DNA from 2 places in the Streptomyces shinuiensis genome. Region 1 is predicted to be linked to the other one. Evidence: riboswitches for the same ligand, from Rfam matches in the RefSeq annotation. Region 1 holds a riboswitch; the other holds the start of a gene.
The links. Region 1 has a riboswitch for glycine ahead of gcvP (aminomethyl-transferring glycine dehydrogenase). Riboswitches for the same ligand answer to the same signal wherever they lie in the genome.
Positions count from the first base shown of each region.

Region 1 (6,866 bases):
GGGGAAGGACATCGTCGGGGCGTGGAAGCCGTAGTCGATCAGCCGCTTGGCCACGTCGTCGATACTGACGCCGGTGGCCTTGGTCAGCGGACGGACGTCGATGATGCACTCGTGCGCCACCAGACCGCCCGGACCGGTGTAGAGCACCGGGTAGTGCGGCTCCAGCCGCTTGGCGATGTAGTTGGCCCCGAGCACGGCCACCTGGGTGGCGCGGCGCAGCCCCTCCGCGCCCATCAGCCGCACGTACGCCCACGAGATGGGCAGGATGCCCGCCGAACCCCAGGGCGCCGCCGAGATCGGCCCCACGCCCGTCTCGGGACCGGCGGCGGGCTGGAGCGGGTGGTTGGGCAGGTACGGCGCGAGGTGGGAGCGGACGGCCACCGGGCCGACGCCCGGGCCGCCGCCGCCGTGCGGGATGCAGAAGGTCTTGTGCAGGTTCAGGTGGGAGACGTCCGCGCCGAACTTGCCCGGCTTGGCCAGGCCCACCAGCGCGTTGAGGTTGGCCCCGTCCACGTAGACCTGTCCGCCCGCCTCGTGCACGGCCGCGCAGACGTCGGTGATGTGCTCCTCGAACACGCCGTGGGTGGAGGGGTAGGTGACCATCAGCACCGCCAGCTCCTCGCGGTGCTTGTCGATCTTGGCCCGCAGGTCCTCGACGTCCACGTCGCCGTTCTCACCGGTCCCGACGACGACGACCCTCATCCCGGCCATCACGGCGCTCGCGGCGTTGGTGCCGTGCGCGGAGGACGGAATCAGGCAGACGGTGCGGCCGGCCTCGCCGTTCGCCCGGTGGTACGCCCGTACCGCCAGCAGGCCCGCCAGCTCGCCCTGGGAGCCGGCGTTGGGCTGAACGGAGACCTTGTCGTAACCGGTGACCTCGGCCAGCCGCTCCTCCAGCTCGCGGATCAGCGTCAGATAGCCCTCGGCCTGCTCGGCGGGCGCGAAGGGGTGCAGCGCGCCGAACTCCGGCCAGGTGACCGGCTCCATCTCGGTGGTGGCGTTGAGCTTCATGGTGCACGAGCCCAGCGGGATCATGCCGCGGTCCAGCGCGTAGTCCCGGTCGGCCAGCCGGCGCAGGTAGCGCAGCATCGACGTCTCGGAGCGGTGCCGGTGGAAGACCGGGTGGGTCAGGTACTCGTCGGTGCGCAGCAGGGAGGCGGGCAGCACCTCGCCGACGGCCTCGTCCAGCGCCTCGGCGTCCCCGGCCCCGGAATCCACGCCGAAGGCGCTCCACACGGCGGCGAGCTGCGCGCGTCCGGTGGTCTCGTCGCAGGCGACGCCGACGTGGTCGGCATCGGTCAGCCGCAGGTTGACCCCGGCCTCGCGGGCGGCGGCGACGACCTCGGCGGCCCGGCCGGGCACCCGCGCGGTGACGGTGTCGAAGAACGTGTCGTGGACGATCCCGACCCCGCCCTCGCGCAGCCCCTGGGCGAGGACGGCGGCGTAGCGGTGGGTGCGGCGGGCGATGGCGGCCAGCCCGTCGGGGCCGTGGTGGACGGCGTACATCCCCGCCATCACAGCGAGCAGCACCTGGGCGGTGCAGATGTTGCTGGTGGCCTTCTCCCGGCGGATGTGCTGCTCCCGGGTCTGCAGGGCCAGGCGGTAGGCCCTGGCCCCGTCGGCGTCCACCGAGACGCCCACAAGACGGCCGGGCAGGTTGCGCGCGAACTTCTCCCGCACCGCCATGAACCCGGCGTGCGGCCCGCCGAAGCCCATCGGCACACCGAAGCGCTGACTGGAGCCCACCGCGATGTCGGCGCCCAGCTCGCCGGGGGAGGTCAGCAGGGTGAGGGCGAGCAGGTCGGCGGCGACGGTGACGACAGCGCCCAGCCCGTGCGCCTCCTCGATCACGCCGCGCAGATCGCGCACGGCGCCGGAGGCGCCCGGGTACTGCAGCAGCACGCCGAAGACACCGCGTTCGGCGGCCTCGGCGGGGATGCCGCCGGACAGGTCGGCGACGACGACCTCCACCCCGGTGGGCTCGGCGCGCGTCTCGATCACGGCGATCGTCTGCGGCAGGCAGTCGGCGTCGACCAGGAAGACGCCCTGCTTGACCTTGCCGACGCGCCGGGACAGCGCCATGGCCTCGGCCGCCGCGGTGCCCTCGTCCAGCAGCGAGGCCCCGGAGGTCGGCAGCCCGGTCAGGTCCGCGACCACGGTCTGGAAGTTCAGCAGCGCCTCCAGACGCCCCTGCGATATCTCCGGCTGGTAGGGGGTGTAGGCCGTGTACCAGGCGGGGTTCTCCATGACGTTGCGCAGGATGACCGGCGGCGTGAAGGTGCCGTGGTAGCCCAGGCCGATCATGGAGTCCAGCACCTGGTTGCGCCCCGCCAGGGAACGCAGCTCCGCCAGGGCTTCCGCCTCGCCGCGGGCCGCGGGCAGGTCCAGCGCCTCGGTGCTCCTGATCACCTCTGGTACGGCGGCGGCGGCCAGCTCGTCCAGCGATCCGTAGCCGACCTGGGCGAGCATCTTGGCCTGCTCACCGGCGTCGGGGCCGATGTGGCGCTCCTCGAAGGGAGTGCCCCGCTCCAGCTCCGCGAGGGAGACGGCGGGAGGAGTGCGGTCTGCTGTCATCTGGAGGCCTCCTGGTCTGCGCGACCTGCGAGGGGCACCGCGGCGCGGGTGCCCCGACGGCCTCCCCCTCTGTCATCGCGACCTGAGAGCTTCACCGGCCCGCGTTCGCGGCCCGGTTTTCACCGTCGGTGAGGAGGGGCTGCGGCGTCGTCCGTCGTGGCCCGCCCTGCTTTCCAGAGTGACCTCACCCGCGCGGTACGTGAGCCTGAGAGATTCCGGGGAGGATTTGCTCCTTCGGCGCCCCCGGCACTGTCACCGGAGGACTCTCCCGCTCGGGGTCGACAGCCACTTCAGAGCCTACCAGCGCCCGATGGCAGCAGCCCGGCCTCGGCTCTCGACGTCCTGCCCGAGTGGCCGGTGGGCCGAATGTGCCGTTTCGTTGTTTGTGGCGACTGTTTGCGAGCAGGCGCCTCTTCGTGCGAGGAGTTGGAGGGACCGCCGTGCAGACCGACATCGACCCGCGGAATCTGATAGGCCTCAAGGCGTTCGACAGCACCGGACAGAAGATAGGGACCGTGGACGAGGTGTACCTCGACGACGCCACCGGCGTCCCCGAGTGGGCGGCTGTGCGCACCGGGTTCTTCAGCCGCGACGCCTTCGTCCCACTGGAGCCCAGCGAGGTGGTGGACGGGACGCTGAAGGTGCCCTTCGAGCGCTCCCTGGTGAAGGAGGCGCCGGACTTCGGCGTGGGCCGCCACCTCTCCCCCGAACAGGAACTGCAGCTCTACCACCACTACGGGCTGGGTGTACCCGGCGACGCCGCGCCCGCCTCCGACGAGGACATGACGTTCGGGCGGATCGCGGGCTCCGAGGCCTGACCGCCCCACGGCGGGAGCGGCTCGGAGGGCTCCAGCTCCGGATCGTCCACCGCGAAGGTCCGCACCCGGCCCGGCGGCGATCCGGGCCGCTCGAACCGCACCGTGACCCGCCCCAGACCACTGCCCTGCACCCACCCCGGCCCGTACCGCGCGTGCCGTATGTCCAGACCGGGCAGCCAGTGCCGTACCGCCTCCGTTTCCCTCCCGGCCGCCGCTCCGCCCGCCTCGGGCGGAGCGGCGGCCGGCGGCCGGCCCACGTCGGAGGGCCCGGCGGTCCGGGCGCCGGCCTGGGCGAACAGGTCCTCCTGGGTGAAGTCGGCCAGCCCGCTCACCCCGACCCCCAGCAGCCGCACCCCGGCGGTGGTGTCCACGCCCTCGACGAGCCGGGCGGCGGCCTCCCTCACCACCGCCGGGTCGTCGGTCGGTCCGCGCAGCGTCTCGGAGCGGGTGAGCGTGGAGAAGTCGTAGCTGCGGATCTTGACCACCACCGTGCGCCCGGAGCGCCCCGCCGCCCGCAGTCGCGCGGCGCAGCGGTCGGCGAGCCGTGCGATCTCGGCCCGGATCCGGGCGCGGTCGGTGAGGTCGGTGTCGAAGGTGTCCTCGACCGAGACCGACTTGGCGTCGCGCTCGGCGACCACCGGCCGTTCGTCGGTCCCCCGCGTCATCGCGTACAGCGCAGCGCCGTGCGCCCGGCCCAGCAGCCGCACCAGCTCCGCCTCCCCCGCCTCGGCGATCTCACCGACGGTGGCTATCCCCGCCCGGCGCAGGGTCTGGGCGGTGGCGGGCCCGACGCCGGGCAGCGTGCGCACCGGCATCGGCGCCAGCAGCGCCCGCTCGGTGCCCGGCGGGATCACCACCAGCCCGTCGGGCTTGGCCTGCTCCGAGGCGATCTTGGCAAGCATCTTGGAACCCGCCAGCCCCACCGAGCCGCTGAGCCCGGTTGCGGCACGGATGTCCCGGCGCAGCCGTTCGCCCACGGCACGGGCGGCGTCGGCAGACCACCGCCCCGTCTCTCCCGCCGCCCCGCCCGCCTGGAGGTCGACGAACGCCTCGTCCAGGCTGAGCGGCTCCACCAGCGGCGACAGCTCGCGCAGCAGTCCCATCACCACCTCGCTGACCTGGCGATAGAGCCCGAAACGGGGAGTGAGGTAGGCGGCGTTCGGGCACAGCCGGCGGGCCTGGGCCATCGGCATCGCCGAGTGCACCCCGAAGGCCCGGGCCTCGTAGGAGGCGGTGGCGACCACCCCGCGCGGCCCGAGGCCACCGACGATCACGGGCTTTCCGCGCAGACTGGGCTTGGCCGCCTGCTCCACGGCGGCGTAGAAGGCGTCCATGTCCAGGTGCAGGACCGTCGGTGTCCCTCTCACACCTGTGATGCTGCCCTACGCCACTGACAGGGGCGACCGCGGCATCCGCCGGCTCCGCCCCACCGGGCCGTACCGGTGGTCCGGCCGTCGCGCCGGGTCATCCCGCCCGGTTGCGGCGGCGCGCCAGCTCGTCGGCCGGATTGTCCCCGACGATCGTCTCCCCGGTGTCGACCCGCTCGGCGTGCAGTCGGGACAGGGCGGCCTCGACGTCCCGCCACACCACGCCGACCGCGATTCCGAAGATCCCCTGACCGCCCTGGAGGAGGTCGACGACCTCGTCGGGCGATGAGCACTCGTAGACCGTCGCGCCGTCGCTCATGAGCGTCATCCGCTCCAGGTCCCCGGCCCCGCGCGAGCGCAGGTGCCTCACGGCGGTACGGATGTTCTGCAGTGACACCCCGGCGTCCAGAAGGCGCTTGACGATCTTCAGTACGACCACGTCGCGGAGGCTGTAGAGCCGCTGGGTGCCCGAGCCGTACGCCGGGCGGACGCTGGGCTCGACCAGGCCTGTACGGGCCCAGTAGTCGAGCTGCCGGTAGGTGATGCCCGCGGCCGCGCACGCCGTCGGGCCACGGTAGCCGACCAGTTCGGGTGCGGGGCCCTGCGCGGCGGGGGCGGACCGGGCGGTAGGCCGTATGGAGGATCCGCGCAACGGATACGGATCGCCCGCCGCCCTGCTGTCGCCGGTGCTTCTCACGCCGACCCTCCGTCCTTCACGTCCCGCGGATATGCCCGGGACCTGCCCAATCGACGGTAGGCAGTCACTCGGGGTGCGTCAACGATCGCCACACTCGGCACGCCGAGTGATAATCACCCAAGGAGTGGTTTCGCGTGTCCCCGTCGCGGGAATAGGTGCCGGAATGGCCTGGCGCCGACGGCGCTCACTGGTTGCTGGTGCCGAAGTCCTCCGGGGAGATCTGGTCGAGGAACTCGCGGAACTTCTCCACCTCGTCCTCCTGCTCGTCCGGGATCGCGATCCCGGCGTCGTCCAGCACACCGTCGCTGCCGTAGATCGGCGTACCGGTGCGCAGGGCCAGCGCTATGGCGTCGGACGGGCGGGCGCTCACCTCCACACCACTGGCGAAGACCAGCTCGGCATAGAAGACGCCCTCTCTGAGGTCGGTGATCCGCACAGCGGTGAGCTCCTGGCCGACCGCCTCCAGGACGTCCTTGAACAGGTCATGGGTCAGCGGGCGGGCGGGCGTCATACCCTGCTGGGCGAAGGCGATCGCGGTCGCCTCCCCCGGACCGATCCAGATGGGAAGGTACCGGTCGCCTCCCACCTCTCGCAGGAGAACGATCGGCTGGTTGGAGGGCATTTCGACCCGGACACCCACAACGTCGAGCTCGTTCACACAGCAACCCTAGGACGTGCGTGCCCCCTTTGGGTAGTCGGGCGCCCCATGACCCCGCCCGTCGTCGGCACGGCGTCAGCGCGGCCGCGCCTTCAGCGCCGACCGCACCAGGGCGGCGTGCAGCCGTACGGCCAGCGTCGCCAGCTCCCGCGCGGTGGTCTCCGCGTGCGCCCTGGTCTGGGGATTGCGGTGCCGCCTCAGTGGTGCCACCACCTGCTCGACCAGCCCGGCCTCCCGCTCCGCGGAGGCCTTCACCACCCGCAGATGCCGCGGCTCCAGACCGTACCGGCCCAGGTCCGCGACGATCCGGGCGATGGCGACGGCCTCGGCCTCGTACCCGCCGTCCCCTCCCGGGCCGATCAGGCCGTACGACTCCCACTCGGCGAGCTGCTCCTCCTCCGCCTCCGCGGCGGCCAGGAGCTCCGCGCGCCCCACACGCGCCGTGCGGGGGCCCTCCGGGCCGGCGGAGCCGTCCGGGCCGTGGTCCTGCGGGGCGGCGGCCGAGACCGGGTCCCCCTCCGGCGAGTCGAAAGGATCGATGACGTCGGACGGCCTCGCCGGACCGGGCAGGGCCGCCTCCTCGCCGCGGTCGAGCGCTTCGAGGTGCTCCTTGATGACCCGCAGCGGCAGGTAGTGGTCCCGCTGCATCCGCAGCACCCGGCTCAGCCGCTCCACATCCGCCGCGGTGAACTTGCGGTACCCCGAGGGAGTCCGCTGCGGCTCCACCAACCCCTCGGACTCCAGGAAGCGGA
Region 1 covers NZ_JBIHML010000001.1:429,171-436,036, forward strand. The annotation lists gene gcvP (aminomethyl-transferring glycine dehydrogenase) at 1-2,574, opposite strand, end outside; glycine riboswitch at 2,758-2,855, opposite strand; gene ACGRHY_RS01860 (PRC-barrel domain-containing protein) at 3,015-3,392, shown strand; gene ACGRHY_RS01865 (DNA polymerase IV) at 3,308-4,759, opposite strand; gene ACGRHY_RS01870 (MerR family transcriptional regulator) at 4,857-5,456, opposite strand; gene ACGRHY_RS01875 (bifunctional nuclease family protein) at 5,641-6,114, opposite strand; gene ftsR (transcriptional regulator FtsR) at 6,190-6,866, opposite strand, start outside.

Region 2 (6,866 bases), 1.3 Mb from region 1:
CTCGGCGCCGGAGATGGAGGCGTTCTCCTTGAACAGCAGGCCGATGGCTCCCGCGGTCAGCAGGAAACGCACGACCGTGTCGTCGTCCGCTCCGGGCACGAACTCCATCGCGTAGTGCAGCACGGCCGGGATGATGCCCGCCGCGCCGTTGGTGGGGGCGGTGACGACGCGCCCGCCGGCGGCGTTCTCCTCGTTGACCGCCATCGCGTAGAGCGTCAGCCACTCCATGGCGCGCGCCGCGGCGTCACCCTCGGCGCGCAGCCGCCGTGCCGAGGCGGCCGCGCGCCGGCGGACCTTCAGGCCGCCGGGCAGGATGCCCTCCCGCGACAGGCCGCGGGCCACGCACTCGCGCATCACCCGCCAGATCTCCAGCAGACCCGCGCGGATCTCCTCCTCGCTCCGCCAGGCCCGCTCGTTCTCCAGCATCAGCGCCGAGACGGACAGGCCCGTCTCGCGGGTGGCGCGCAGCAGCTCGTCACCGGTGCGGAAGGGGTACTTCAGCACCGTGTCGTCGAGTTTGATGCGGCCGGAGCCGGCCGCCTCCTCGTCCACCACGAAGCCGCCGCCCACCGAGTAGTAGGTCTTCTCCAGCAGCGGCGTGCCGTCGGCGCCGTACGCGGCCAGGGCCATGCCGTTGGCGTGGTACGGCAGCGAGCGGCGGCGGTGCAGCACCAGGTCGCGGTCGACGTCGAAGGCGATCTCGTGGCCGCCGTGGGCCTCACGGTCCTCCCCGCCGGCGGTGAGCAGGCCCAGCCGTCCCGAGCGCCGCACCCGGTCGACCTCCGCCTCCGCGGCCTCGACGTCGACGGTGCGCGGCGAGTGGCCCGCCAGGCCCAGCAGCACCGCCTTGGGCGTGCCGTGGCCGTGTCCGGTGGCGCCCAGGGAGCCGAACAGCTCGGCCCGCAGCGAGACGGTGCGGGCCAGCGCGCCTTCCTTCCGCAGCCGGCGTGCGAACATCCCGGCCGCCCGCATCGGGCCGACGGTGTGGGAGCTGGAGGGGCCGATGCCGATGGAGAAGAGGTCGAAGACGGAGATGGCCACGGTGGCGGACTCCCTTGTCTGCTCGTGGTTCGCGGCCCGCCGGGTGCGGCGGGCGTGGAGTCCCGCGGATGTGCGGGGCGGGGACACGGTGTCGGTAGGACCGGGCGGGACCGGGGTGGGGCCGGTGGGGCCGGGTGCGCCGCCCGGCCGGCGGCGCACCCGGGTGCCGTGCCGGGGCCTAAAGGCCCGGGTACAGCGGGTGCCTGTCGGCCAGCGCGGACACGCGGCCGGCCAGCCCCTTGGCCTTCGCCTCGTCGAACGAGGGCTTCAGCGCCTCGGCGATGACGTCCGCGACCTCGCGGAAGTCGTCCGCGGTGAAGCCGCGCGTGGCCAGCGCCGGGGTGCCGATGCGCAGGCCCGAGGTGACCATCGGCGGACGGGGGTCGTTCGGGATGGCGTTGCGGTTGACGGTGATGCCGATGGCGTGCAGGCGGTCCTCGGCCTGCCGGCCGTCCAGCTCACTGTCGCGCAGGTCGACCAGGACCAGATGGACGTCGGTGCCGCCCGACAGCACGGACACGCCCGCCTCGGCCGCGTCCGGCCGCGTCAGCCGCTCGGCCAGCAGCTTCGCGCCCTCAAGGGTACGGCGCTGACGGTCCTTGAACTCCTCCGTCGCCGCGATCTTGAAGGAGACGGCCTTCGCCGCGATGACGTGCTCCAGCGGACCGCCCTGCTGGCCGGGGAAGACCGCCGAGTTGATCTTCTTGGCGTGCTCCTGCTTCGACAGGATCACCCCGCCGCGCGGACCGCCCAGGGTCTTGTGGGTCGTGGTGGTGACCACGTCCGCGTACGGCACCGGGTTGGGGTGGAGGCCCGCGGCCACCAGGCCGGCGAAGTGCGCCATGTCCACCATCAGCAGCGCGCCCACCTCGTCGGCGATGCGGCGGAAGGCGGCGAAGTCGAGCTGCCTGGGGTATGCCGACCAGCCGGCGATGATCAGCTTCGGGCGGCGCTCCCCCGCCAGCCGCTCGACCTCCTCCATGTCGACCAGGCCGGTGGTGGCGTCGACGTGGTAGGCGACCACGTCGTACAGCTTGCCGGAGAAGTTGATCTTCATGCCGTGGGTCAGGTGGCCGCCGTGCGCCAGGTCCAGCCCCAGGATGGTGTCGCCCGGCTGCAACAGGGCGAACATCGCCGCGGCGTTGGCCGAGGCGCCCGAGTGCGGCTGGACGTTGGCGGCCTCGGCGCCGAAGAGGGCCTTCACCCGCTCGCGGGCGATGTCCTCGATCACGTCGACGTGCTCGCAGCCGCCGTAGTAGCGGCGGCCGGGGTAGCCCTCGGCGTACTTGTTGGTGAGGACCGAGCCCTGGGCCTGGAGTGCGGCGACCGGGGCGAAGTTCTCCGAGGCGATCATCTCCAGGGTGGTCTGCTGGCGGCGCAGCTCGGCGTCGACGGCTGCGGCGACGTCGGGATCGACCTCGTGCAGGGAACTGTTCAGAAGCGACATCCGGGTCTTTCCGATCGTGGTGTGCTGGCGGACGGCGGGTCCGGGTGCGGAAGAGGCGGGCGGGCCGCCGCTCACTCGCCGGTGAAGGCGGTGTACTCGTCTGCGGACAGCAGGTCTCCCGGCTCGTCCGTCACCCGGATCTTGAACAGCCAACCGCCCTGGTAGGGGGCGGAGTTCACCAGCGCCGGGTCGTCCACCACGTCCTGGTTGACCTCGGTGACCTCACCGGTGACCGGCGCGTACAGGTCGCTGACCGACTTGGTCGACTCCAGCTCGCCGCAGGGTTCGCCCGCGGTCACCGTGTCGCCGACCTCCGGGAGCTGCACGAAGACGACGTCGCCGAGCGCGTTCGCCGCGTGCTCGGTGATGCCGATCGTCGAGACGCCGTCCTCGGCGGCCGACAGCCACTCGTGCTCCTTGCTGTAGCGCAGCTGCTGGGGGTTGCTCATGGCGTGATTCTCCTGATCAGGGGTGTGGTGTGAGAAACGGGTCTTGCCAGGTGGGACGGTGCCCCGGGCAGGTGGTGCGGCAAGTGGTCGGGCGGTCGGTCGGCGGCGGCCCGGGCCGTCAGCGCTCGCGCCGGTAGAACGGCAGCGCGACGACCTCGTAGGGCTCATGCGTACCGCGGATGTCCACCGCCACACCCTCGGTGCCCGGGGCGGCGTGGGCGGCGTCCACGTACGCCATGGCGATCGGCCTGCCCAGCGTGGGGGAGGGGGCGCCGGAGGTGACCTCGCCGATCACCGAGCCGTCCGCGCCGACCACCGCGTACCCGGCGCGCGGCACCCGGCGGCCGGCGGCGACCAGGCCGACCAGCCTGCGCGGCGGGTTCTCGGCGGCCCGCCCGGCGGCGGCCTCCAGGGCGGCGCGGCCGGTGAAGTCGCCGGGCTTGTCGAACTTCACCACGCGGCCGAGCCCGGCTTCGAAGGGGGTGGTGGAACGGGTCAGCTCGTGCCCGTACAGCGGCATGCCCGCCTCCAGCCGCAGCGTGTCGCGGCAGGACAGCCCGCACGGCACCAGGCCCGCGTCCGCGCCGGCCTCGGTCAGCGCCCGCCACAGCACCTCGGCGTCACCGGGGGCGACGAACAGCTCGAAGCCGTCCTCGCCGGTGTAACCGGTGCGGGCGATCAGCGCCTCCACGCCCGCCACCGTGCCGGGCAGCCCGGCGTAGTACCTCAGACCGTCGAGACCGGCGTCGGTGACCTTCGCCAGGACGGCGGCCGCCCGCGGTCCCTGGACGGCCAGGAGGGCGTAGGCGTCGCGGTCGTCGCGCACGGCGGCGCCGGTGAGGCCGGAGCCGCCGAGCCGCTCGGTGAGGGCGTCCAGTACCACCTGGGCGTTGGAGGCGTTGGCGACGACCAGGTACTCCTCCTCGCCCAGCCGGTAGACGATCAGGTCGTCGAGGATGCCGCCGGACTCGTCGCAGATCATGGTGTAACGCGCCCGGCCCACGGCGACGGCGGACAGATGACCGACCAGGGCGCGGTCCAGCAGCTCACCGGCCCGCGGGCCGGTGACGGCGATCTCACCCATGTGGCTCAGGTCGAACAGGCCGGCGCGGGCGCGCACGGCGTTGTGCTCGTCGCGCTCGCTGCCGTAGCGCAGCGGCATGTCCCAGCCCGCGAAGTCCGTCATGGTCGCGCCCAGGGCGCGGTGCACGGAGTCGAGGGCGGTACGGCGGGGGGAATCACTCATGGTCGGCAAGCTCCCGGGCGAGGTGGCGATGTCGTGCGAGGACGGTGGGAAGGACACGTCCTCCCCATCTGTCATCGGAACCTGAGAGGTTCGCCACGAGTCCGCACGGGCGGGCCACGGCTTGCACCTTGGGTGGGACGACTCCGCTCGGGGACCGCCCGCTTTTCAGATCTGCCTCGTCCACACGGTAACGGGGCCTGAGAGATTCAAGGGAGGACTTGCTCCTTCGGCGCCCCGGAAACCGTCGTGACCAGCGTTTCCGGGAACTCTCCCGTGCGGACTCGATCGGCCGGTATGCAGTTGGCCCGCTCATCATCGCACGCCCGGCGCACACCGCCCCCGGGCGGGCGCGAAGCCGCGTCGCGGGGCCCGGGACGAGACGGGTACGGCGCCGTGACACACCTGGTGAACGGCCGTCTTGTCCACCGTCGCCCTTCTTGACACGCTCGGGGTGACGCCGCGAGCACGTGGCGCGAAAGCGGGGAGGGCGTATCCGGTGAGCAGCCTGGAGAGTGCTTGTACGGCACAGGGCGGAGCGCCGCCCCGGCGCAGGGCGGCGCCGGGGAAGACGGTGCCCGCGGCGGCGCCGGAGAGAGCCGGGAGAGCCGGCGGACGCGATCTGCGCGGCACCGCGGCGGTGCGGGTCCTGCGCTTCCCCGCGGGCGACCGGGTGGTCGTCTCCGGGCTGCCGGGCAGCGGCAAGTCCACCCTGATCCGCCGCGTGGTCGCCGAGGACGACGCGGTGGTGCGGATCGACTCCCAGGACATGCGGGAGCGCTGGGAGCGGCGGATGCCCGCCCGGCTGCCGTACGCCGTCTACCGCCCCCTGGTGCGGATCGCGCACTACCTCGCGCTGCGGCGGGCCCTGGCCTCGGGTGCCGGAGTGGTGGTGCACGACTGCGGAGCCCAGGGCTGGGTGCGCCGCTGGCTGGCCCGGGACGCGCGGCGGCGCGGGCGTGCCGTGCACCTGCTGCTGCTGGACGTACCGCCTCGGGTGGCGCTGGCCGGGCAGGCGGAGCGGGGGCGCGGGGTGTCGGCGTACGCCTTCGCCCGGCACCGGCGGGCGGTGCGCCGCCTGGTGGCGGACGCGGAGGCCGGCCGGCTGCCCCCGGGCTGCGTCGCGTCGGTGCTGCTGGACCGGACGGCGGCGGGGGCGCTGCGCGGGGTGGTGTTCGACTGATGTCCGTGCTCCGGTGCCCCGTGAACGCGGGCGCGGCCGGCGGACGGACGCACCCGCCCGGTGCCGATAAGGTTTTCCCATGACCATCCCGCAGCAGTACGGACCGGGGCACGGCGGCGGCTGGCCCGGCAACGAGCTGGAGGAGACCCTCGCCGCCTCCCTCGGCGCCCCCCGAGCGGGCGCCCGGCTGCTGGAGGTGCTCGGACGCAGCAGTCTGTGGGTCCCGCTGCCCGAGGGCGGCGGGCCCGACAGCCCCAGCCTCGACCTGCCCACGATCCAGCTCGACGGGGCGCCCTACGTCCCCGTCTTCAGCTCCGAGCAGCAGTTCCTGCGGTGCGTCGGCTCGCATCTGCCCTTCGCCGTCGCGCCCGCGCGGGAGTTCGCCCGCGGCCTGCCGCCGCAGATGGGTATCGCGGTCAATCCCGAGGGCACCGTCGGCGTCCCCCTGCCCCCGGACGCCGTGGCCGAACTGTGCCGCGAGGGCGGGGCCGAGGGGATCCCGGGGATGGCCGGCGGCGCCCGGGTCCGGCTCTTCGAGCCCGACTGGCAGGAGGAGCCGGTGGACTTCCTGGCCGCCGCGGCCGGTGAGTTCGCGGTGCTGCCGCAGGTCCGCACCGCGCGCCGCGGCCTGGCCAGCGTCGAGGGCGATCCGCCCGCGCTGTTCGTCGGAGTGGAGCTGGACCTGCTGGACACGCAGGCCCGTGCGGCGGCGCACGACGCGCTCGGCCGCGCGCTGGGCCGGGAACCGGTGCGGTGGCCGGTGCAGATGGTGCTGCTGGACGCGGCCCAGGATCCGGTCGTGGACTGGATGCGCCAGTGCGTGCGGCCCTTCTACAACCGCCAGGACCAGCCGTACTGACATCCGGGCCGTCCGGTGTCCCGCGCGGCCGCGCCCGGGTGTCCGGCCCGGGCACCCCTGCCCGGAAACGGCCGAGCGGTCCGGACCCTGTCGGGTGCTGACCGTAAGCTGGTTGGATGTCGGGACGGGACGCGCGCGCGGCCCGGTGAGCGAGGACGACGCGAGAAGGGGCGGCCCACGTGAGCGCGGGTGGAAGCGTTGAGCAGCTGCTGCGGCAGGTGGCGCCCGGGCGGTACGACACCTATGAAGCGCTGTTGCACGCCCTCGCCTCCGGCCGGGTGCGGATGCTGCTCTGGCACGGCCGGGCCGGGTCCCCCGACGCCCAGTACGGGAACATGGAGGTCGCCGGGCACGGCTACGCGCCCTGTGTGACCTCCGAGCACGAGCTGACGGCCTCCGGCTGGACCAGGGACCACGAGGTGGTCGGCGGACGCGACATCGCCGCCGCCCTCTTCCCCGACCGCTGGGGGCTGTGGCTCAACCCGCACGCGCCCGGCGGCGGAGTCGGCGTCCCCTGGCTGGACCTGCGCCGGATCGCGGTCGGGCTGGATAGGCTGCCGGCCGGGCCGCTGCGCATCGGCGAACCGACCGTGGACGTACCGCACTTCTACGCCCAGCTGGCGCACAACGCCCACCGCACGCCC
Region 2 covers NZ_JBIHML010000001.1:1,747,114-1,753,979, reverse strand. The annotation lists gene ACGRHY_RS07625 (L-serine ammonia-lyase) at 1-1,041, opposite strand, end outside; gene glyA (serine hydroxymethyltransferase) at 1,220-2,488, opposite strand; gene gcvH (glycine cleavage system protein GcvH) at 2,560-2,937, opposite strand; gene gcvT (glycine cleavage system aminomethyltransferase GcvT) at 3,056-4,183, opposite strand; glycine riboswitch at 4,359-4,467, opposite strand; gene ACGRHY_RS07605 (AAA family ATPase) at 4,680-5,363, shown strand; gene ACGRHY_RS07600 (enhanced serine sensitivity protein SseB) at 5,443-6,222, shown strand; gene ACGRHY_RS07595 (enhanced serine sensitivity protein SseB C-terminal domain-containing protein) at 6,402-6,866, shown strand, end outside.
Region 2: linked by a shared signal. The riboswitch ahead of gcvT (glycine cleavage system aminomethyltransferase GcvT) and the one ahead of gcvP (aminomethyl-transferring glycine dehydrogenase) in region 1 are both predicted to bind glycine.